Regions from separate parts of the Streptomyces sp. HP-A2021 genome, predicted to be linked through region 4. Evidence: riboswitches for the same ligand, from Rfam matches in the RefSeq annotation. Region 4 holds a riboswitch; each other region holds the start of a gene.
The links. Region 4 has a riboswitch for cyclic di-AMP ahead of MQE23_RS17400 (C40 family peptidase). Riboswitches for the same ligand answer to the same signal wherever they lie in the genome.
Positions count from the first base shown of each region.

Region 1: another riboswitch for cyclic di-AMP. It lies ahead of MQE23_RS07095 (LysM peptidoglycan-binding domain-containing M23 family metallopeptidase); the one in region 4 lies ahead of MQE23_RS17400 (C40 family peptidase).
Region 2: another riboswitch for cyclic di-AMP. It lies ahead of MQE23_RS18485 (LysM peptidoglycan-binding domain-containing protein); the one in region 4 lies ahead of MQE23_RS17400 (C40 family peptidase).
Region 3: another riboswitch for cyclic di-AMP. It lies ahead of MQE23_RS26505 (transglycosylase family protein); the one in region 4 lies ahead of MQE23_RS17400 (C40 family peptidase).

Region 1 is NZ_CP094344.1:1,561,198-1,567,064, reverse strand. It holds gene MQE23_RS07105 (tyrosine-protein phosphatase) at 1-167, opposite strand, end outside; gene MQE23_RS07100 (alpha-galactosidase) at 347-2,422, shown strand; cyclic di-AMP (ydaO/yuaA leader) riboswitch at 2,734-2,895, shown strand; gene MQE23_RS07095 (LysM peptidoglycan-binding domain-containing M23 family metallopeptidase) at 2,900-3,814, shown strand; gene MQE23_RS07090 (DUF6250 domain-containing protein) at 4,007-4,732, shown strand; gene MQE23_RS07085 (SGNH/GDSL hydrolase family protein) at 4,878-5,663, shown strand.
Region 2 is NZ_CP094344.1:4,089,654-4,095,520, reverse strand. It holds gene MQE23_RS18500 (glycosyltransferase) at 1-1,025, opposite strand, end outside; gene MQE23_RS18495 (GNAT family N-acetyltransferase) at 1,046-2,110, opposite strand; gene MQE23_RS18490 (Cof-type HAD-IIB family hydrolase) at 2,303-3,151, shown strand; gene MQE23_RS18485 (LysM peptidoglycan-binding domain-containing protein) at 3,115-3,885, opposite strand; cyclic di-AMP (ydaO/yuaA leader) riboswitch at 3,889-4,062, opposite strand; gene MQE23_RS18480 (polyprenyl synthetase family protein) at 4,568-5,578, shown strand; gene MQE23_RS18475 (outer membrane lipoprotein carrier protein LolA) at 5,810-5,867, shown strand, end outside.
Region 3 is NZ_CP094344.1:5,832,030-5,837,896, reverse strand. It holds gene MQE23_RS26525 (Ppx/GppA phosphatase family protein) at 1-52, opposite strand, end outside; gene MQE23_RS26520 (DUF501 domain-containing protein) at 49-579, opposite strand; gene MQE23_RS26515 (septum formation initiator family protein) at 632-1,108, opposite strand; gene eno (phosphopyruvate hydratase) at 1,213-2,493, opposite strand; gene MQE23_RS26505 (transglycosylase family protein) at 2,758-3,429, opposite strand; cyclic di-AMP (ydaO/yuaA leader) riboswitch at 3,434-3,600, opposite strand; gene MQE23_RS26500 (transglycosylase family protein) at 3,829-4,758, opposite strand; gene MQE23_RS26495 (cytochrome P450) at 4,913-5,867, opposite strand, start outside.
Region 4 is NZ_CP094344.1:3,867,888-3,873,754, reverse strand. It holds gene MQE23_RS17415 (C40 family peptidase) at 1-25, opposite strand, end outside; gene MQE23_RS17410 (hypothetical protein) at 446-799, shown strand; gene MQE23_RS17405 (hypothetical protein) at 777-1,796, opposite strand; gene MQE23_RS17400 (C40 family peptidase) at 1,921-3,096, opposite strand; cyclic di-AMP (ydaO/yuaA leader) riboswitch at 3,105-3,278, opposite strand; gene pcrA (DNA helicase PcrA) at 3,569-5,867, shown strand, end outside.

The DNA of each region.
Region 1 (5,867 bases), 2.3 Mb from region 4:
GTGGCCAGGAAGGCGGCGTCCTCCCCGGTCGCGTGCGCGAGGTGGCCGCTTCGGAACAGCACTCCCTGCCGCACCCGCCGTCCGTCCACGGTCGGCAGTCCGCCCACATCGCGGAAGTTGCGCACTCCGGCCAGCTCGGGCTCGGTCGACGGGACCTGCTGTGTCACGAGGGCTCCTCCCCTTCGGCGCCGCCGGCGCGGCTCGTCGACGGGCACCACTCGACGATACGACATGCCTGCCTGGGGCAATGAGTTGTCCACAGGCGTTGCCGGGAGCCCCCGCGGCGCTTGATGATGTTGGGGCCTGGTCGCACCTGGTCGGGCTTGTTCGAACCTGTGAGGCCTTGATGCTGGACATCTCCGAAGACGGTCGTACATGGGTGCTCTCCGGGCCGGCCAGCAGCTACGCCGTCCACGTCACCGACCGCGACGAGCTGCTGCACCTGCACTGGGGCGCCCGGATCGGCCTGGCCGACGCCGAGGCCCTCGCCGTCCGGCCGCTGCCGGACTACTGGCCCTTCGAGTCACCGCTCGACGGACGCGAGGAGTATCCGGTCGAGGGCGGCCCCCGTTTCACCCGGCCCGCCCTGTCCGTACGCACCGGCGAGCGGCGCGGCACGGAGTGGACCTACGAGGGCCACGACACCGAGGACGGTGAGCTGCGGCTGCGCTTCCGCGACGGCGACCTGGCCGTCACGCTGCACTACCGGATGCGCTCCGCGACGGACGTCGTCGAGCGCTGGGTGACCCTCGACAACCACGGACCCGCCGTCGAGGTGCTGCGCGCCGACTCCGCCACCTGGACCCTGCCCGACCGCGACACCTGGCGGCTGTCCCAGCTGCACGGCCGCTGGGGCGCCGAGTCCCGGCTGGAGCGCTCCGCCCTCACCCACGGCGAGAAGGTCGTCGGCAGCCGCCGCGGCCACACCGGTCACCAGCACCTGCCGTGGGTCGCGCTCGACACCGACGCGACCGAGGAGCACGGCGAGGTCTACGGATGCGCCCTGGGCTGGTCCGGGTCCTGGCGGATCGCCGTGGCCCAGCTCCCGGACGCGCGCGTGCAGATCACCGGCGGGGCCGGGTACGACGACTCGGGCCTGCTGATGCTGGGCACGGGGGAGTCGTACACGACCCCCGTCTTCGCCGGGCTCTGGACCGACGGCGGCCACGGCGGGGCCAGCCGCGCCTGGCACGCCTACCAGCGGACGTACGTGGTCCCGGGCGCCGACCAGGACCGGCCGGTGCTGTTCAACTCCTGGGAGGCCACCGAGTTCGACATCTCCGAGGAGCAGCAGCGGGCGCTCGCCGAGCGGGCCGCCGCCATGGGCGTCGAGCTGTTCGTGGTCGACGACGGCTGGTTCGGGGCGCGCACCAGCGACCGGGCCGGGCTCGGTGACTGGACCCCCAATCCCGACCGCTTCCCGGGCGGCCTCAAGCCGCTCGCCGAGCACGTGCACGGCCTCGGTATGCAGTTCGGGATCTGGGTCGAGCCGGAGATGGTCAACCCGGACAGCGACCTGTACCGCGCGCATCCGGACTGGGTGCAGCATCAACCGGGACGAAAGCGGACGGAGTTCCGCAATCAGCTCGTACTGAACCTGGCTCGTGAGGACGTCCAGGAGTACCTCTGGGAGCAGCTCGACGGGCTCCTCTCCAGCGCGCCGATCGACTACGTCAAGTGGGATTTCAACCGCTGCTTCACCGACGCCGGCTGGCCGGACGACCCCTACCCGCAGCGGCTGTGGATCGACCACGTGCACGCCCTGTACGGCCTGCTGGACCGGCTGCGGGCCGCCCACCCCGGGGTGGCCTTCGAGTCCTGCTCGGGCGGCGGCGGCCGGATCGACCTCGGTGTGCTCGGCCGCACGGACCAGGTGTGGACCTCGGACAACACCGACCCCCTCGACCGGCTCGCCATCCAGCACGGCTTCAGCCAGATCCATCCGGCCCGCGTCATGGCGGCCTGGGTCACCGACAGCCCGAACGCCATGCTCAACCAGCGGGCCAGCTCCCTGCGGTTCCGGTTCGTCAGCGCCATGGCCGGAGTGCTCGGGGTCGGCGGCGACCTCACGAAGTGGACGGAGCGGGAACTCGCCGAGGCGCGGGACTGGGTGGAGCTCTACAAGGAGATCCGGCCCGTGGTGCAGCGCGGCGACCTGTACCGGCTGCGCCCGCCGGAGGGCGGTCTGAGTGCAGTGCAGTATGCCCTCGGCGACGAGATTGTCGTCCTCGCCTGGCTCCAGGCGCAGCGCTACGGCGAGCCCGTTCCGGCGCTCCGGCTGCGGGGTCTTGACCCCTCGGCATCGTACAAATGCCTCGAAACGGGCGAAGTTCATCGAGGCGCCGTGCTGCTCCACCACGGGTTGCGGGTCGGTCTGCGCGGGGATCTGGACGCCACCGTCGTCCGGCTTCAGCGCAAGTAGCCGTTCTGTCCGAATAGGGAGTGCTTCGGTTATTTAGGCATAACGTGCCCCGACCGTAAAGGAGATGAGGTCGGGGTGCGTGAGCATCGTCATATTCGTGACGATGTGTTGTTGCCATGTGCACGTAATTCTGGCGTCAATCAGGGGTATTGCGGAATGCGGGAGATCGGTAATCCACGCTCCGTGACGGAAAAATTGTCGACGCGTCAAGAAAAACGCCGTCACGGGCAACCGCAAGCTTGTCCCTTTGCGTCCTGGTCGCTTACGTTCCACACCCATCCGGACGGACGCCTAATCCTGCCGCCGCCCGGAGCCCGCACACACTGACCCGACGTACGGCAGGAGCGGGGGACCCACAGGTAAGACGCCTGTTCCGGTTCCCGGAACGGCTTGGGGTTAAGCCACGCTTCGGCGTGGCCGGGCATCTCCAGTCCGAACCCGACAGCTCACCTCGCAGGCGACGGAGAGGAATTCGCCATGCCCGCGAAGGGTAAGCACCGCCGCCCGAAGTCCCAGCGTTTCACCCGCTCCATCGCCGTCGCCGGAACCGGCGGGGCCGCTCTCGCCCTTCCGCTCATGGGGGCCGCCGGCGCCCACGCCGCCACCCCGCAGTCGGCTCCGGAAAAGGCCGTCCAGTCCGCTCCGGCCGCCGAGAAGAAGGCCGCCGAAAAGGCCACGGGCGCCCGCTCGTACACCGTGCGGGCCGGTGACTATCTCGCGAAGATCGCCGACGAGCAGAACGTCGACGGCGGCTGGAAGAAGCTCTACTCGGACAACCGTGACGCCGTCGGCGACGACCCGTCGCTGATCCACCCGGGCCTGAAGCTGTCGATCGGCAAGAAGGCGGCGAGCGCCCCGAAGGCCTCTGCCCCGTCCGCGCCGAAGGCCTCGGCCCCGAAGCCGTCCGCCGCCGAGTCGGCCCCGAAGGCGGAGACCGCCGCCAAGCCGGCCGCCGCCAAGCCCGCCGCCGAGAGCAACTCCAGTGGTTTCACCCTCCCCGTGGCCGGTGCCACCGTCGGCACCCCGTACCACATGTCCGGCAGCATGTGGTCCAGCGGTTACCACACCGGTGTCGACTTCGTCGTTCCGACCGGTACCTCGCTCAAGGCCGTCGGCGCGGGCACGGTCGTCTCCGCCGGCTGGGGCGGCGCCTACGGCAACCAGGTCGTCATCAAGCTCGCCGACGGCTACTACGCCCAGTACGCCCACCTGTCCCAGCTCTCCGTCTCGGCCGGCCAGACCGTGACGGCCGGGCAGCAGGTCGGACTGTCGGGCGCCACCGGCAACGTGACCGGACCGCACCTGCACTTCGAGATCCGCACCACGCCTGACTACGGCTCGGACGTGGACCCGGTCGCCTTCCTGCGCTCGCACGGCGTCTCCGTCGGCTGACCGACCGCACACCCACCTGCCTGACACGCGACCGAAGGCCGGACCCCGATCCCCGGGTCCGGCCTTCGGTGTGTGCCGGCGCCGACAGGCCCAAGGGATCGACAGCGGGCGGCAGTTGGGACAGAGTGATCCCGACCGGAGTGCAAGCGCTTTCTGGAGCTTTCCAGACGGATCCCCGAGGAGCTGTGTCCCGTGCCGACCACCCGCAGAGCGCTGGGAGCCCTGGCCGCCGGAGCCGCCCTGGCGGCGCTCGCCCCGACGGCGACGGCGGCGAGCGTGAACGCCGCGTCGCGTCAGCGCCGCCTCATCGCCCGCGACGACTTCTGCCACGGCCTCGGCCAGTGGGCGACCGAGCTCCAGGACGGCGGGACGGTCACCGCCTCTCGTGGCGTCCTTGAGATCGACGTACCGAGCGGCGCGACCGTCTGGTTCAGGCGGCGGCTAGAAGGCCCGTACGTGCTCGAGTACACCGCCACGCCCGTGTCCGAGGGCGGGGTCAACGACCGGGTCTCGGACCTCAACAACTTCTGGAACGCGACCGACGTCCGCTCCCCGGGCGATCTCTTCGCCACACCGCGTGCCGGGGCCCTGGCGGAGTACGACCACCTGACGACGTACTACGCCGGTTTCGGTGCCAACTACAACACCACGACCCGGCTGCGGCGGTATGTCGGTGAGCCCGGAGTCCGGCCCCTGATCTACGACTACACCGAACCGCTGCTGGTGCCGGGTGAGCCGAACAGGGTGCGGGTCGTCTCCGACGGTTCGACGGTGCGGTGGTGGAACAACGGGAGGCTCGTGTTCGACTACAGCGACCCCGAGCCGTACACAAGTGGGCACTTCGGCTTCCGGACCGTGTGGAGTCACTTCCGGATCACGGGGTTCCGGGTGTGGCGACTGACCCCGCAACATCGCTGACGGGTGACCTATTCCGGAGTTGGCTAACACTTTAGGAGTGGCTTATCTCACCGCCCGTCAACCCTTTCCTACGGTCGCGTAAGTCACATTCGAAGGTGAATCATGTGCGGCTGTGGCAGACGATTCGAAGAGTGACAGCAGAGCAGTGATCGGGTCGTACGTGGCGGTGGGGGACAGCTTCACCGAGGGCGTCGGTGATCCCGGCCCCGACGGGGCGTTCGTCGGCTGGGCCGACCGGTTCGCCGTCCTGCTCGCCGACCGCCGGCCCGAAGGCGACTTCCAGTACACGAACCTCGCCGTGCGTGGGAAGCTCCTCGACCAGATCGTGGCGGACCAGGTTCCGCGGGCTGTCGAAATGGCCCCGGACCTCGTCTCGTTCTGCGCCGGGGGCAACGACATCCTCCGGCCGGGTACCGACCCGGACGAGGTGGCCGAGCGCTTCGAGCGGGCCCTCGTGCGGCTCACCGCCGTGGCCGGCACGGTGATGGTGACGACTGGGTTCGACACCCGGGGGATGCCCGTGCTCAAGCACCTGCGGGGCAAGATCGCGACGTACAACGGGCATGTCCGGGCCATCGCCGACCGGTACGACTGCCCGGTGCTCGACCTGTGGTCCCTGCGCAGTGTCCAGGACCGCAGGGCCTGGGACGCCGACCGGCTGCACCTGTCGCCCGAGGGGCACACGCGGGTGGCGCTCCGCGCGGGGCAGGTGCTCGGGCTGGAGGTTCCGGCGGACCCCGAGCAGCCGTGGCCGCCGCTGCCGGCGCGGGGGCCGCTCGAGGTTCGGCGGGACGATGTGCACTGGGCGCGGGAGTTTCTGGTGCCGTGGATCGGGCGGCGGCTGCGCGGGGAGTCGTCGGGGGATCATGTGACGGCGAAGGGGGCGCTGTCGCCGGAGGACATCAGGATGCGGATCGCTTCGGTGGCGTGAGGGCATCGGGTGCGGTGACTGCGCCCTGCGTGGGGGTGCGCGTAGCGCATACGCGGTGGTGGTGGGTCGGGGCCGCGCCGGGGGGTGTCCGTCCTCGGGACGGCGCGATGGGGTTGCGTACCGACTGACTCCCCGTTGACGCGCCAACCGCTGCGGGCGGACACCCCCCGACACGTCCCCTCCCGTGCGTGCGCGAGTGCGGGC
Region 2 (5,867 bases), 220 kb from region 4:
CCGGCGCCGTAGCCGTAGGCCTGGGTCTCCAGGTCCTGCCAGGTCTCCCGGTGGTGGTGCCACACCAGGGCGGACGGGGTGTAGCGCAGCCGGTGGCCCTGGGCGAGGACCCGGACGAAGCCGTAGAGGTCGTCGCCGCCCCGGGCGGCCGTGCCGGCACCGGTGGCCGGGTCGAAACCGCCGACGGAACGCAGGGCGGCCGTCCGGAAGGCCATGTTCGCACCCGAGCCGAACCGCCCCGCCGTGAACGGGAACAGCGGCTCGTCGCCCGGCGGACGCGCCGGGTCGTACGTCCTTGGAGTGAAGCCTTTCGCGAAGCCGCCGTGGCTCTCCAGCAGCACCTGGGCCGGGGTGGTCAGCCGCGCGGGCAGGATCAGCCCGGTGCTGCACCCGAGTCCGGGGTCGGCGGCGAAGGGCACGGTCAGCTCGGTCAGCCAGCGCGGATCGGCGACCACGTCGTCGTCCGTGAAGGCGACGACCTCGCCCCGCACGGCCGCGAGCCCCGTGTTGTGCGCGACCGCGAGGCCGGGCACCGGCTCGCAGACGTACCGCACGCGCTCGGCGTACTTCCGCTCGATCAGCTCCCGCGTCTCGCTCGTCACCGGGGCGTTGTCCACGACGACGATCTCGAACCGCGGATGGTCCTGCGCCAGCAGCGAGTCGAGCGCCCGGGCCAGCTGCCCGGCACGCTCCCGGGTGGCGACGACGACACTCGCGTACGGAGGCTCTCCGGCCCCGCCGCCTTCCCCGGGCTCACCACCCTGCACGGCCGCATACTCCGCCCGCGCCCGCGCCGCGAGCACCGTCTTCGCGTCCGCCCCCTCAGGCACCCGCCCGAGCAGCGTCCCCACCGGCCGCCCGCGCCGCCTGACCAGTACGAACACCTCGCCGTGCGTCACCGGCGGGCTCCCCGGGCCCGGTCTGAGCACCGCCTCGTCACCGTCGAGGTCCAGCTCGGCGACCTGCACCGCCCCGATGTCCAGGAACCGCCGTATCTCCTCCTGCGCATGTCCCGAACGGGCCATGGGCCCCACCCCCCTCGTCGTCAGGTACGGCGCAGCCGGGCCGCGCCCTTCAAGGTCCGCGCGGCCAGCGCCGCGAGCTGCGGCCTGCCGCGGACGTAGCTGTGCGCGCGGCGCGCCGGCTCGCGGCTCAGCCAGTGCAGCGCCGCGCCCACCCCCGGGCGCGTCACCGCGCCCTCGTACACGGGCAGTTCGCCCGTCTTCAGCGCGTCCTTGTACTCGGCCGCGCCCCGCCCCAGATCGAGCATGCCGATGCCCTCGGCGGCCGCCGCCTCGGCCATGCGCAGGTGCAGCACCAGACCCGGCGAGTACTTCGCGAACTCCGGGTCGTAGGCCGGGAACCAGCAGGCCAGGACGGATGCCGAGCGCAGTCCGAAGTGCGCGGCCAGCGGCCGCCGACCGGCGTACAGCACGGACAGCGTGCCGCTGCACTCCGGTGCCCGGGTCGCGGCCAGCCGCCCCACGAGCCGGGTGATCCACTCCTGGGCGAACCGGTCCCGGCGGCCGGTCCTGCGGTACTGCGCCGACTTCCACTCCATGAGCGTGCGCAGCGCGGCCGGCTCGCGTTCGTCGAAGACGAACCGCAGCTCGCCGACCTGCCGGCCCAGCCTGCGCTCCTTGGCCAGGGTGGTCTTCAGGAACTTCGGCGACTGGGCGCGCAGCACCGACTCGTACGTCTCGTAGCCCTTCTCCACGTCGATGACGTAGGTGGCGTGCTCCTCGGCCGCGTACCGGACGAACAGCCGCTGCTCGGCCTCCAGGTTGTCGAAGGCGAAGCTCGACAGCGAGCAGGCCCGCAGCAGTTCGCCCGTGTCCAGACGCAGGCCCGGCCGCAGGATCGCGCCCTGCGCGTCCGAGACGCCCAGCCCGATCGCCCGGCCCTGCCCCAACGGGCCCCGCTCATGGGGCAGGAAGCCGGCCGGCTCCAGCCCTTCGTACACCACCGCGACCCGCGCCTGTGGCCTCACCAGCCCGACGGCTTCGGTGAACTCCGGTTCCATGAAGGGGTTGCGCGGTGTCTCCGACGCCGCGCGCAGCGCGCGCCAGCGCTCCTTCTCCCCCTCGCCGAGCTCCCCGGGCACACCCACACGAACACGCCCACTGCTCAACCCGACCCCCCGATCAAGTCCCCCCTGGACACTTGGAAGGTACCGCCCGAGACGGCCTCGACGGTAGGTAGCGGACCATGTTGTTGCCAACTGGTGCAGAGGCCTTCAACCGGGCAATCGGTGTCCGCCGCGGGATGAAACGAAAGGGCGCACTGTCCGTATTCTCTGATCATGGCCGCACCCATCGCATATTCACTCATCGCCACCGACCTGGACGGGACGCTGCTGCGCGGCGACGACACCCTGTCCGACCGGTCCCTCGCCGCGCTCGCGCGGGTGGCGGACGCCGGTGCCCAGCACCTCGTGGTGACGGGCCGGCCGGCGCCGAGAGTGCGGCCGCTCCTGGACGACCTCGGCTGTACGGGGCTCGCGGTGTGCGGGCAGGGCGCGCAGGTGTACGACGCCGGCGCGGACCGGCTGCTGTGGTCCATCACCCTGGACCGGGAGCTGGCGGAGACCGCCCTCGGCAAGATCGAGGCCGAGGTCGGGCAGGTGTACGCCGCGGTCGACCAGGACGGGGTCGACGGGCTCACGCTCATCGAGCCGGGCTATCTCATGCCGCACCCGACCCTGCCGGCGGTGCGGGTCGACCGGCGCGACGACCTGTGGGGCGAGCCCATCAGCAAGGTGCTGCTGCGCCACCCCTGCCTGAGCGACGACGAGTTGGCGGCGACGGCCCGCTCGGTGGTCGGTTCACTGGCGACGGTGACGATGTCGGGGCCCGGCACGGTCGAGCTCCAGCCGTGCGGCGTCACCAAGGCGACGGGCCTGGCGCTGGCCGCCGAGCACCTGGGCCTTCGGCCGGCGGACACCGTCGCCTTCGGGGACATGCCCAACGACATCCCGATGTTCGACTGGGCCGCCCACGGCGTCGCCATGGCCAACGCCCATCCCGAACTCAAGGCCGTGGCCGACGAGATCACCCTGTCGAACGAGGACGACGGCATCGCCGTCGTCCTCGAACGACTGCTGGGCGGGACGGCTCAGTACGGGCCGTTGACGTTGTCGATCGAGCCGTAGCGGGCCGCCGCGTAGTTGCAGGCCGCCGTGATGTTGGCGACCGGGTCGTACGGGTCGAAGGAGGTGCCGGGCACGTGGTAGGCGGCGAAGGTCGGGTCGATGACCTGGAGCAGACCCTTGGACGGGGTGCCCTGGGCGGCGTTCGAGTCCCAGTTGTTGATCGCCAGGGGGTTGCCGGACGACTCCCGCATGATGTTGCGGTAGATGCCGTCGTACGAACCCGGAATCCCCTTCTGCGCCATGACGTCCAGCGCCTCGCGGATCCAGCCGTCCAGGTTGTTCGCGTAGGTCTTCGCGGAGGCCTGGGTGGCCTGGGCGACGCCGCCGGCCGGCTTGGCGGGGGCGGAGGACTTGGTCGCCGTCTTCTTCGCGGCGTCCGCCTTGGCCGTCTTCACCTTCAGCTTCAGACCCGGGTGGATCAGCTTCGGGTCGTCGCCGACGGCGGCGCGGTTGTCCTTGTACAGCTGCTTCCAGCCGCCCGACACGTCGAACTTGTCCGCGATGCGGGCGAGCGAGTCGCCCTTGGTGACGGTGTACGTGACGGACTTGGCGGTCTTGGCCGCCTGCGGCACGGACTGCGCGACGGTGGTGGGTGCGCTCTGAGCCGGCTGGGCGGCGCTGGCCTGCGTCGCGCCGAGCAGCGGGAGGGTGAGTGCCGCTCCGCCGGTGCCGGCGGCTACGACACGACGGGTGAGCTGACTGCTTCTGGGGCGACGGTGCTTGCCTCGGGGCATGGCGATGTTCCTCTCCGGCGCCTGCGAGGTGAGCTGTCGGGTTCGGGCCGGGAGGTGCCCGGCCGCCTACGGCGCTGTGTGCCGTACGCGGCTTCACCCCGAGCCGTTCCGCTGCGCGGACCGGCGACTTACCTGGGTCCCCCGCTCCTGCCCTGCGTGAGTGAGTGGGTTCGTGGGGTGTCCGGGCGGTGGCAGGATTCGGCGTCCGCCGGACAGGCCCGGAACGTATGCGAGAGCACATGTCGGGAACAAGCACCGGAGTCACATATCGAGCGGTTGACCTTGGTCAGGGGCGTATGAGGCACTTGATCCTTTGCTGAAGCCAAGGCTCAACTTGCGTGCGGCGGAAGGAGGTACGGGTCGGTGCCGGAGTGGGATGTCGCAGGGGATAACGTGATTCAACTCACTGATCACAAGTCCGTGGGGCAATTTGCACCAAGGGGAATTCGCTTATCCAACACCGCAAATCGTGCATAGCTCGCTATCGCGTGGTAAGTCGATAAATGTCTACTCTTATGAGCTGATCGAAAACATAGCGGTCGTGATCGGATACCACCCGGCCTGTAACCCTGGGCGCTGGTGGTGATCGAAACGTGACCGGATACGCTGACTCGAGTGATGGCAGCGACCTATCGACAAACCGCGTAATCACCGGCAGACACCAGCAGACAGGAGACCCCTCGTGACCGACGTCGGGCCGTTCGGGCTGAGCGTGCGGGACCAGGCTCTGGAAGCCGATGTCCAGGCCGGATTGGCGGCTGTCGAGGAAGGCTTGCTCGAGGCCACCAAGAGTGAGGTGCCCTTCATCACGGAGGCCGCCCAGCACCTGGTCCGGGCCGGCGGCAAGCGGTTCCGTCCGCTGCTCGTGATGCTCGCCGCCCAGTTCGGCGACCGGTACGCGCCCGGGATCGTGCCGTCGGCCGTCGTCGTGGAGCTGACCCACCTCGCCACGCTGTACCACGACGACGTGATGGACGAGGCCGCCGTGCGGCGCGGGGTGGCGAGCGCGAACGCCCGCTGGGGCAACTCCGTCGCGGTCCTCACCGGTGACTTCCTCTTCGCCCGCGCCTCGCACATCCTGGCCGACCTCGGCCCGGAGGCGGTGCGGGTGCAGGCCGAGGCGTTCGAGCGGCTGGTGACCGGGCAGATCCTGGAGACGGCCGGACCGCAGGACGGCCGCGACCCGGTCGAGCACTACCTGGACGTGCTGGGCGGCAAGACCGGCTCGCTGGTGGCGGTGTCGTGCCGGTTCGGCGCGATGATGTCCGGCGCCGACGAGACGGTCGTGGACGTGCTGACCCAGTACGGCGAGCGGCTCGGCGTCGCCTTCCAGCTCGCGGACGACGTCCTGGACATCGCCTCCGACTCCCACGAGTCCGGCAAGACCCCCGGCACCGACCTGCGCGAGGGCATCCCCACGCTGCCGGTGCTGCGGCTGCGCGAGCGCGCGGCCCGGCTCGGGCTCGCGGACGACATCGCCCTGTGCGAGCTGCTGGACTCCGACCTCACCGACGACGACCGGCACGCCGAGGCCCTGCGCCTGCTGCGGGCCCACCCGGCGCTGGAACAGGCCCGGCGGGACACCGTCCGCTACGCCCAGGACGCCCGCTCGGCGCTGGCCCCGCTGCCCGAGTGCGCCGCGAAGACGGCGCTGGTGGAGCTGTCCGACGCCGTGGTGCACCGGGCCGGCTAGCGCCCTTTTCCCCCACGACCCCTACGGGTCGGGGGAGAAGCAGCCCTCTCGTGTCATACCGGAGCAGTACGTGGAGTTGAGCCCGGGGTCTGACGTATCTCGCCGGCCGATTTGGTCAGATAGTCACCACGGAAATCACCACTCCTCACCAGTTCGGGTGAGAATGGCGGCTCAGGGACGAGTGCGTGCACGACACGGACAGCCGCCGCCGATCACGGAGGTAGGGCACACATGGCACCGTACGCATCCGACGACAGCACGACCGCCGGGGAGGTCGACGAGCAGCGCT
Region 3 (5,867 bases), 2.0 Mb from region 4:
CCAGGAGCCGGATGGAGTTCGTACCGCAGTCCACGGCGGCGACACGGGTCACTGGGCGTCCTCCTCGACGGTCGTCACACACGCGCCCTTGCGCCACCACTCGGGCAGCATGGCCAGGGCCTCGTCGCCCAGCGGGTTCACGCCCGGCCCCGCGGCCAGCGAGTGCGCCACGAGCACGTGCAGGCACTTCACCCGGTCCGGCATGCCGCCCGCGCTCGGGAAGTTCTTCAGCTCCTCGATCTCGTCACGACGCCGGATGTAGTCCTCGTGCGCCGCCCGGTACGCCGCCGCCAGCTCCGGGTCCGAGGCCAGCCGCTCGGTCATCTCCTTCATCACGCCGTTCGCCTCCAGCGTGCCGATCGCCGAGTTCGCCTTCGGGCACGTCAGGTAGTACAGCGTGGGGAACGGCGTCCCGTCCGGCAGCCGCGGGGCCGTCTCGACGACGTCGGGCTGCCCGCACGGGCACCGGTGCGCGATCGCGCGCAGGCCGCGCGGGGGCCGGCCGAGCTGCTGCTTGAATGCCTCGACGTCCGCGTCGGTGGGCTCGGTGCGCGGGGTGGTCGGCGGGGGCGTTTCCATGACTGTGTTCAGGCTGTCTTTCTGGGTTCAGGTCACTGGCTGGGGTCCGGGTTCACTGGTCGGAGGCGTCGGCCTTGTCGACCCCGTCCCAGACGTTCGAGTACCAGGGGCGGTCGGCCGCCCCGAGGTCGGCGTGCGACTGCTTCGCCGCGTGCGGATCGACGACGATGAACCCCGTCTCCCCCGGCATGACGTAGTGCAACCGCTGCCGGATCTGCTGCTCCGCGTACGCGTCGTCCTGCCAGCGCGCCTTCTGGTCGCGCAGCCGTTCGACGCGCTGCCGGGCCTGCTGCTGTTCGCGCTGGAGATCGTCGATCTCGGCGCGCTGCGAGACGTACTCCCGCATCGGGTAGGCCAGGGCCACGATCAGCGAGCACATCACCAGGGCGAGCAGCGCGGCCCGGCCGGTCAGCCGGGAGCGGCGCGCCTGGCGCTTGGTCTGGGAGCGGTAGACCCGGGCCGCGGTCTGCTCACCGAGCAACCGGATCCTGGTCGCGGTGGAGAACCGGTCCCGGTCCTTCACGGCCATGTCTGTCCGCCTCCCGCTCCACCGTCATACGCGCGTACGTCCCCGGACACGGTACGGGACCGAGTACGGGGACGTACGTACGACGCTGCTACTTACGGGTCGGGTCAGCCCTTGAAGCGCGGGAACGCGCTGCGGCCGGCGTACACCGCGGCGTCGTCGAGGATCTCCTCGATGCGCAGCAGCTGGTTGTACTTGGCGACGCGCTCGGAGCGGGCCGGGGCGCCGGTCTTGATCTGGCCGCAGTTGGTGGCGACGGCCAGGTCGGCGATGGTGACGTCCTCGGTCTCGCCGGAGCGGTGGGACATCATGCACTTGAAGCCGTTGCGCTGGGCCAGCTCGACGGCGTCCAGGGTCTCGGTCAGCGAGCCGATCTGGTTCACCTTCACCAGCAGCGCGTTGGCCGCGCCCTCCTCGATGCCGCGGGCCAGGCGCTCGGGGTTGGTGACGAACAGGTCGTCGCCGACGAGCTGGACCTTGTCACCGAGCTTGGCGGTGATGGTCTTCCAGCCCTCCCAGTCGTCCTCGAACAGCGGGTCCTCGATGGAGACGAGCGGGTACGCGTCGACGAGCTCCGCGTAGTACTCGGTCATCTCGGCCGCCGAGCGCTCCTTGCCCTCGAAGGTGTAGACGCCGTCCTTGTAGAACTCGGACGCGGCGACGTCGAGCGCGAGGGCGATCTGCTCGCCGGGGGTGTAGCCGGCCTCGTTGATCGCCTCCAGGATGAGGTCGAGGGCCTCGCGGTTGGAGCCGAGGTTCGGGGCGAAGCCGCCCTCGTCGCCGAGGCCGGTGGCCAGGCCCTTCGACTTCAGGACCTTCTTCAGCGTGTGGTAGACCTCGGCGCCCCAGCGCAGGGCCTCGGAGAAGGACTCCGCGCCGATGGGGGCGATCATGAACTCCTGGATGTCCACGTTGGAGTCGGCGTGCGAGCCGCCGTTCAGGATGTTCATCATCGGCACCGGCAGCAGGTGCGCGTTCGGGCCGCCCAGGTAGCGGAACAGCGGCAGGTCGCTGGCCTCGGAGGCGGCGTGGGCGACGGCGAGGGAGACGCCGAGGATGGCGTTGGCGCCGAGGGAGCCCTTGTTGTCGGTGGCGTCCAGGTCGAACATGGCCTGGTCGATCAGGCGCTGCTCGGTGGCGTCGTAGCCGACGAGCTCCGGGCCGATCTGCTCGATGACCGCGAGGACGGCCTTCTCCACACCCTTGCCGAGGTAGCGGTTCGAGTCGCCGTCGCGCAGCTCGATGGCCTCGAAGGCGCCCGTGGAGGCGCCGGACGGGACGGCGGCACGACCGGTGCTGCCGTCGTCGAGGCCGACCTCGACCTCGACCGTGGGGTTGCCTCGGGAGTCCAGGATTTCCCGGGCTACGACGACGTCGATGGACGGCACGAGCATCTCCTTCTTCATGTGACGCGGGTACGCGGGCCGCGTGGACCCGGCGAGGCGCGGGCCGCGGTGGCTCGCGACATGAGCCTAACCGGCTCCGGGCGATCGGCCACCGGGTCGCCCACCCCATGGACAGAACCGAGAGTAAATTGTTTCCGAACGGAACAAAGCCGGATCGCAAAGACCGGCAGAAAAAACCCCGCCCCGGTGCGCACGGGGGATGACGCACCGGGGCGGGGAGCCCGTGGGGACGGGGTGGGCCGCTGCTTACTTCAGGTGCAGCTGCTGGCCCGGGTAGATCAGGTTGGCGTCCGTGACGATGTCCTTGTTCAGCTCGAACAGCTTCTCCCAGCCGCCCTCGACCTTCTTCTCGGTCGCGATCGAGCTGAGGGTGTCCCCCTTGACGACCTTGTACTCACCGTCGCCCTTCTTGACCTTCTTGCCGGTCGGGGTGGTGACGGTCTTCTGGGTCTGGGCCGGGCGCTCGTCGGAGCGGGAGGCCGGCTGCTGCTCGGTCTGGCGGGTCTCGGTGGAGCCGCTGCTCTGCTCGGAGCCGCCGCTGTAGCCGGCGCTCGACAGGCCCTTGCCGCAGACCGGCCAGGCACCCTTGCCCTGGCTCGCGAGGACCTTTTCGGCGATCTCGATCTGCTGCTCCTTGGTGGCCTGGTCGGCGGTGGAGGCGTACTTGGTGCCGCCGTAGCCGGACCAGGTGGAGGCGGAGAACTGCAGACCGCCGTAGTAGCCGTTGCCGGTGTTGATGGACCAGTTGCCGCCGGACTCGCACTGGGCGACGGCGTCCCACTCGGAGGCGGTGGCGGCGGAGGCGTTGCCGGCCGCCATCAGCGGGGCGGCGACGGCGGCACCGGTGACACCGGCGATGGCGATGACCCGAGAGGCCTTGGACGGACGGCGGTGCGTGCCCTTGCCGGAAAACAGCATGGAGAGATCCCCTCACCGACGCCTGCGAGGTGAGCTGTCGGGTTCGGGCCGGTTGAGTTGCCCGGCCGCGTCCCTCCCGGGACACGGCTTCACCCCAAGCCCTTCCGGCACAACCGGCCGGTCGGGCACTTACCTTGGGTCCCCCGCTCCTGCCTACGGCGCTTGACGCGACGACTGTTCCCGTGCGGCCGCTGGCAGGATTCGGCGTTGCGGCAGCCGGGGCTCGCGGTGGCGAGCGGTCATGACCGTAGACATGCGATCCGCGGAATTTCAAAGACGATCAGGGCTTCTGAGATCTATCTCTCACCGCACCGATAAGGGACATTAGGCGCGAACGGTGACGTGAACTCGCACGGTTTCGGGGTGACTTCCGCCCCCGTTTCCGTACTGCCCCACCGGCTACTCCTCGTCCGCTTCGCCCTCTACCGTGAGCTTCTGACCGGGGCGGATGAGGTTCGGGTCGGTGCCGACGGCCGTCTCGTTCCCGACATAGAGGGCGTGCCATCCGCCGCTGAGGTCGAGGGAGTTCGCGATGGACCAGAGAGTGTCGCCGGGGCGGACGGTGTAGGAGCCGTCCGTCGCCTCCCGGGAGGCTTCGCCGTCGCGCGAGGCGTGCCGTCCGGTGGACCCGGACGTACGGCCGTCCTCAGTCTTGGTGTCCTCGTCCGCGCTGGGGCCGCGGTGGCGGCCGGAGGCGGTGCCGGTTTCGGTTTCGGCGGGTGCCGAAGAGCCGTCGTCCTGCTGAGAGTTGTCGGGCTTGTCACTCTCGGGGGCGGGCGACGGGTCCTGCGTCGAGGAGTCGACAGAATCGGATGACTTGTCGGACTTGGCGGTTTCATCCTCCGGAGTCGATTGTCCGTCAGAGGACGACTCGGTGGAGTCGAGCAGTCCGGGCGAGTCCGTCGGCGCGGACGAGTCGGACGAGCTGGACGAGTCGGACGTGTCCGAGCTCTTGTCCTGCTCGAGGCCGGAGAGCAGCCCGCAGGTGCGCCACGCGCCGACCCCCTGGTCGGCGAGGATTCTCTCGGCCACGGCTATCTGCTGGGAGCGGCTGGCCAGGTCGGCGCTCGGGGCGTAGTCGAGGCCGCCGTGGTTCTCCCAGTCCTCCTGGGACAACTGGAGGCCGCCGAAGTACCCGTTGCCGCTGTTCTGGCTCCAGGCGCCGCCGGTCTCGCAGTCCGCGACCCGGTCCCAGGTCGTGCCGTCGGCCGCGCTGGCGCCGGAGGCCCCGAGGAGCGGGATCGCGATGGCGGAGCCGGTCACCCCGGCCGCGACGAGGAGAGCCGGAGCCTGGCGGGGGCGACGGTGCCGACCGTTCCCGGAGAGCATACGGAGACCTTTCGCGAGACAGCAGTGACCGGCGCGGCGCAGGGTCCCCCCCGGGCCGCGCTGATGATGGGTGAACGTATCGGCAGACGATCACTTGTCACAAGTTCATGCCGCGCAGATCACGTGAAGATCACAGGTCTGATGTTTCGTCACTTCATGCCGCTGAGAACTCCACCGGCAGCGTGCGCAGCCCGCGCATGATGAGGCCGCCGCGCCATCTCAGCTCCGCCGGATCCGCCGCCAGCCGCAGGTCCGGGAGACGGGTGAGGAGCGTGGCGAGCGCGGTCTGGCCCTCCAGGCGGGCGAGCGGGGCGCCGAGGCAGTAGTGGATGCCGTGGCCGTAGCCGAGGTGCTGGTTGTCCCGGCGGGCGAGGTCGAGCACGTCCGGATCGGCGAACCGCTCCGGATCCCGGTCGGCGGCGGCCAGGACGACGAGGACCGGGTCGCCGGGCGCGATGTGCTGCCCTCCGATGGTGAGGGGCTGGGTGGCGAACCGCCAGGTGGCGAGTTCGACCGGGCCGTCGTAGCGCAGGAGCTCCTCGACGCCGGTCTCCAGGAGGCCGGTCTCCCCGGCGGCGAGGGACGTCTGGAGGCGTGCGCGCTGCTCGGGGTGGGTGAGCAGGGCGTAGGTGCCGTTGCCGATCAGGTTCACGGTGGTCTCGAAACCGGCGAACAGCAGGATGAAGGCCATGGCCGCGGCCTCGTTCTCGGTGAGGTGCTCACCGTGGTCGGAGGCGCGGATGAGGCCGGAGATGAGGTCCTCGCCGGGGGCGGGCTCGTCGGGCAGCGCCTCCCGCTTGCGGTGGATGAGGTCGGCGAGGTAGCCGCGCATCTTCTTCACGGACCGCGCCACTCCGCCCCGGGGCCCGCCCTGGTGACGGATCATCATCCCCGCCCAGTCGCGGAAGTCGTCCTGGTCCTCGCGGGGGACGCCGAGCAGGTCGCAGATGGCGTAGATGGGGAGCGGGAAGGCGAACTCATGGATGAGGTCGGCGGACCCCTTGTGCGCGAACCCGTCGATGAGCCCGTCGGTGAGCTCCTGCACCCGCGGCGCGAACTCGGCGACCCGGCGGGGCGTGAACGCCTTGGAGACGAGCCGCCGCAGCCGG
Region 4 (5,867 bases):
GGCGGGGCTTGCGGTGCGCTGCCACCTGGGGGCCACGTCCTTTCCTGCGACCGCCGACGGGTGTGTACGGCCGCCAGGGGGAGCGGACGGGCGGCGCGCGTCCGGCGGCGGCCCGCACAGGGGAAGCGGACCGCCGCCGGACCTTTCGGCGGTGGTGTCCGACTGCCGCCCCTGGCCCGGGCGGCGGTGGGGAGCCGGGCACCTGGTGGAGGACGCTAAACCTCGCCGCGGCGGCCCGGTGGCGGGTGCGCGGAAGTGTCCCGAGAGGACCGGCGGTGACCGTATGCGACCGAGATCTCGTCTCAGCGCCGTCGACTTAACTCAGCGTGATGACCGATGCGCCGAATCACGGGCGCGGGGCGGCGGACGGGTGCTATGGGGCGCATATATGCAACCGACGGGCCGGTGCGGGCGGCTGTGGAGCCCCTCATTAGGCTCCGGCCTCATGGACGTACTCATCCACCTCTTCGTCGGCCTCCACATCATCGGCATCGCGTCCCTCCTGGGCGGCTTCCTCACCCAGATGAAGGCGATGGGCGAGGGCACCGCCCGCTACACCCCGGCGATGCTGCACGGCGCGCTGACGATGCTGGTCACCGGTGTGATCCTGGTCGGCCTCAACCAGGCCGACGACCAGTCCGTGAACAACATCAAGATCGGCGTGAAGCTGGCCCTGCTGATCGTGATCCTCGGCCTGGTCTATGTGAAGCGGGACGACGAGAAGGTGGACAAGGGCCTGTTCGGCCTGGTCGGGGCGCTGACCACGGCGAACGTCTTCATCGCCGTGCTCTGGACCTGACCCGGCCGGGCACGACGCAGGCCCGGGCCGAGGTGACCGCCCAGGCGGTGACCACGAGCCACGCGGCCACCGAGACCCACAGCAGTACCTCCCCGAGGCCGTCGAGCCAGGAGACGTCGAGGGCGGCGGCGACGGCCAGTGCCGCCGTCGCCGTCTTGGCCCAGGTGAACACGGTCGCCCAGCGGCGGATGTCGGTGCGGGGCCGGGGCCGTAGGAACTCGGCGGCGAGCAGGACGGCGCAGCAGACCAGTGTGACCACGAGCAGCACGACGGTCACATGGCGCAGGACGCCGCGGTCGTCGACGTTCCACAGGTACAGGTGCGCGCTGTCGGAGCTGATCAGCCGCGCCCCGGCAAGCGCCGAGAGCGCGAGCGCCCCGGCCACGAGCCATTGGTCACCGCGTCCCTCGTCCACCTGCCGCACATCGAAACGGGCCAGGGCGAGGACGTACAGCACGAGCCCCAGCCAGAACAGCACCAGCGCCGCGTGGGCGAGCCAGGCGGCCGACTCGGCAGCGGCGAGCGTGGCGCCGAGCACGGCGAGCCCCTGCGTGGCCATGCAGCGCGCGAACACCGTCCCGGGCCTGCGCCGCTCCCCGCCCTGCGCGGGGAGGGCCAGCGACACGGGCCAGAGCAGTACGGCCAGCACCAGCAGGGCCGCGGCCAGAGCCTGCGAGCCGGCCGCCGAGAAGCCGGTGCCCAGGACGGCCGTCGCCGCCACGGTGGTGAGGGCGGCCGGCGCCACGGTGTCCACAAGACCCGGCACCCCCGCCTGCGCCCGCCACCTCGTGCCGGCCGGCAGCAGCCGCAGGGTGAAGTCCGCGGCGAACATCAGCCAGGCCGCGCAGGCCAGGCCGAGGGCGATGCGGGAGAGGACGCCGTACCCCGCCAGATCCAGGCCGACCGACAGGGTGCCGGTCGTCAGCACGGCGGCACTGGCGGACGGCGCGCGCTGCGCCCACCAGTCGGTGGAGGGGGAGGGGGAGGGGCCGGGCATGGGGCCGATGCTAGGAGGCGCCGCGCGCGATGTGAGCGGGGCACGCGCGCGGGGCGCCTCAAAAACGCGCGAGCGCCCTCACGCGCGCGTGCCCTCAGTGACCCGCCTGCCGTGACTACGGCCCTCAGGCCGGCCGCACCACGCTGTGGATCGCCGACTCGCCGTCGTAGTAGATCGACTCCTCGCGCACGTAGGTGCCGGGCTTCGGGGCGTGGATCATCATGCCGTTGCCGATGTAGATGCCGACGTGGGTGACGTCGTCGTAGAAGAAGACCAGGTCACCGGGCTGGGCGTCGGCCAGCGGGACCGTGGTGCCGGCGTTGACCTGGTCGTAGGTCGTGCGCGGCAGGGTGACGCCCGCGGCCTTCCAGGCGGCCTGGGTGAGGCCGGAGCAGTCGTAGGAACCGGGGCCGACGGCGCCCCAGACGTACGGCTTGCCGATCTGGGCGCGGGCGAAGGCGAGCGCCTTCTCGGCCTTGGTGGCGTACGAGGAGTCGGCCGGGGCCGTCGAGGTGGACGAGCCGGAGCCCGCCGACGAGGAGCCGCTGTCCTGCTGCTGGGCGGTCTGCTCCTGCTCCTGCGCCTGTTGCTGCGCGGCCTGCTGCCGGGCCAGCTCGGCGGCCTTGCGGGCGGCCTCCTGCTGCTTCTCCCGCTCGATCGCCGCGAGCCGCGCCTTCTCCTCGGCGGTCAGCTTCGACAGCAGGTCGCGCGCGTCGGCGAGCTTCCGCTGGACGGTGGCCTTGGCCGTCTTCAGGTCGCCCTGGGTCTCGGTGAGCGTCTGGAGGCTCTCGGTGGCCTCCTGGCGCTTCTTCATCGTCTCGGACTGCTGGGTGACGTAGTCGTCGACCGCGACCTTCTGACGGCCGGTCATCCGGTCCATCAGCTGGGTCTGGTCGAAGTAGTCCTGCGGGGTGTCCGCGAGCAGGAACGTCGCCGTGTCCGGGGCGGAGGCGCCGGTGCGGTACTGGGCGGCGGCGAAGGAACCGAGTTCCTCCCGTGCCTCGTTGAGCTTCTGGGTGCGCTTGGCGACGTCGTCGAGGAGGGTGTCGACGCGCTTGCGCTGCTTGGTGGTCTTCTCCTTGGCCGAGTTGTACTTTTCGGTCGCCGACTCGGCCTGGCGGTACAGGTCGTCGACCTTCTTCTCGACTTCCTCGAGACTCGGCTTGTCGTCGGCCTCGGGGGCGGCGTTGGCCGACTGGGACAGCAGGGCGACGGACGTGAGGGCCGCCGTTGCAAGGGCGGGGGTCCGTATGCCTGCGACGCGCGTACCAGCGGGACGCGACTTGCGGTGCGACGCCAAGGGAGGCGACTCCTTCCGTGCTCCGCCTACCGGGTTAGCTGTCGGGTTCGGGCGGGTACATCGGAAGGGTTGCCCTACGGCCGTCTCCGCGGAGGGAGTCGGGCCGATTCACCCCAGAGTTCTCGGTTGGGTCCCCGGCTCCGGCTGCCGCTGCGGCACACCGGACTCGGCGGAGGCCGCGCGGCCCGGCGACGTTCGCCGGTGGGGGTCGTGCGGCCTGCCCGCACGGTAGCCAACTCGTGTGGCCCTTGTGAAGGTTGATGGGTGATATGCCCGATACATTTTCGTGACCTTATCCCGGAGCGTCGCCGAGAGTGACCGGTCGAGGGGGGTTGGTCACGAGTCGTCCATAATCGTGACGTCCGTAGCGGGCTGTGATCATGCGGGGATACAGGGTGACGAGGGGGTCCTTTCGGCGATGTTCTCAGGGCGGCGGCGGGCTGTCAGTGGGGCGCCCTAGACTCGGAGAGCGATGAGCAGCCTCTTTGACGACAGCTTCCTGGCGGACCTCCAGGCCCAGCGGGGCCCCGCGGACGAGCCCCCGCCGCCACCCGAGGACGATCACGTACCGGAGCCGGTTCCGGACGATCTGTTCGGCGGGAAGTTCGACGTGCCCCCGGACCGGGACGCCTACTACCGCGACGGCGCCCCGCGCCCGGTGGTGGACACCGCCGCCCTCCTGGAGGGGCTGAACGACAACCAGCGCGCCGCCGTCGTGCACTCCGGCTCCCCGCTGCTCATCGTGGCCGGCGCCGGCTCCGGCAAGACCCGTGTGCTCACCCACCGCATCGCCCACCTGCTCGCCGAGCGGGACGTACACCCGGGCCAGATCCTCGCGATCACCTTCACCAACAAGGCCGCGGGCGAGATGAAGGAGCGCGTCGAGCAGCTCGTCGGCCCGCGGGCCAACGCGATGTGGGTGATGACCTTCCACAGTGCGTGCGTGCGCATCCTGCGGCGCGAGAGCAAGAAGCTCGGCTTCACGTCCTCCTTCTCGATCTATGACGCCGCCGACTCCAAGCGCCTGATGGCCCTGGTCTGCCGTGACCTGGACCTCGACCCCAAGCGCTTCCCGCCGAAGTCCTTCAGCGCCAAGATCAGCAACCTGAAGAACGAGCTGATCGACGAGGAGGACTTCGCCGCCCAGGCCACGGACGGCTTCGAGAAGACCCTCGCCCAGGCCTACGCGATGTACCAGTCGCGGCTGCGCGAGGCGAACGCCCTCGACTTCGACGACCTGATCATGACGACGGTCAACCTGCTGCGCGCCTTCCCGGACGTCGCCGAGCACTACCGCCGCCGCTTCCGCCACGTGCTGGTCGACGAGTACCAGGACACCAACCACGCCCAGTACGCCCTCGTCCGGGAGCTCGTCGGCACCTCCGAGCACCCCGTCGACGTACCGCCCGAGGCCGAGGTCCCGCCCGCCGAGCTGTGCGTGGTGGGTGACGCCGACCAGTCGATCTACGCCTTCCGCGGCGCGACGATCCGCAACATCCTCCAGTTCGAGGAGGACTACCCGGACGCGACGACGATCCTGCTGGAGCAGAACTACCGCTCCACCCAGACGATCCTCAGCGCGGCCAACGCGGTCATCGAGCGCAACGAGTCCCGCCGTCCCAAGAACCTGTGGACCAACGCGGGCGCGGGCGCCACGATCACCGGGTACGTCGCCGACACCGAGCACGACGAGGCGCAGTTCGTCGCCGACGAGATAGACCGCCTCACGGACGCCGGCAAGGCCAAGGCCGGCGACGTCGCCGTGTTCTACCGCACCAACGCCCAGTCCCGTGTCTTCGAAGAGGTCTTCATCCGCGTCGGCCTGCCCTACAAGGTCGTCGGCGGCGTCCGCTTCTACGAGCGCAAGGAGGTCCGGGACGTCCTGGCCTACCTGCGCGTGCTGGCCAACCCGGAGGACTCGGTGCCGCTGCGCCGGATCCTCAACGTCCCCAAGCGGGGCATCGGCGACCGCGCCGAGGCGATGATCGACGCCCTCGCCCAGCGGGAGAAGATCAGCTTCCCGCAGGCGCTCAAGCGCGTCGACGAGGCGTACGGCATGGCCGCGCGCTCCACCAACGCCGTCAAGCGGTTCAACACGCTGATGGAGGACCTCCGTACGATCGTCGAGTCCGGCGCCGGACCGGCCACCGTGCTGGAGGCCGTCCTGGAACGCACCGGGTACCTCGCCGAGTTGCAGGCCTCCACCGACCCGCAGGACGAGACCCGGATCGAGAACCTCCAGGAACTCGCCGCCGTCGCCATGGAGTTCGAGCAGGAGCGCGGCGAGGAGGAGCGGGGCACCCTGTCCGACTTCCTCGAGCAGGTCGCGCTGGTCGCCGACTCCGACCAGATCCCCGACGAGGAGGACGGCGACGGCGTCATCACGCTGATGACCCTGCACACCGCCAAGGGCCTGGAGTTCCCGGTCGTCTTCCTGACCGGCATGGAGGACGGCGTCTTCCCGCACATGCGCGCCCTCGGCCAGACCAAGGAGCTGGAGGAGGAGCGGCGCCTGGCGTACGTCGGGATCACGCGTGCGCGGGAACGGCTGTATCTGACGCGGTCCACGCTGCGCAGCGCCTGGGGCCAGCCGTCGTACAACCCGCCCTCGCGCTTCCTGGAGGAGATCCCGCCGGCCTACGTGGAGTGGAAGCGGACGGGTGCCACCGCGCCCGCGTCCTCCGGCCCGGTCTCCGGGGTGGCGGCCTCGCTGTCGTCGTCCCGCTCCCGTTCGTCCGCGTCGGGCGCGTCCGGTTTCGCCACGCGCCGGA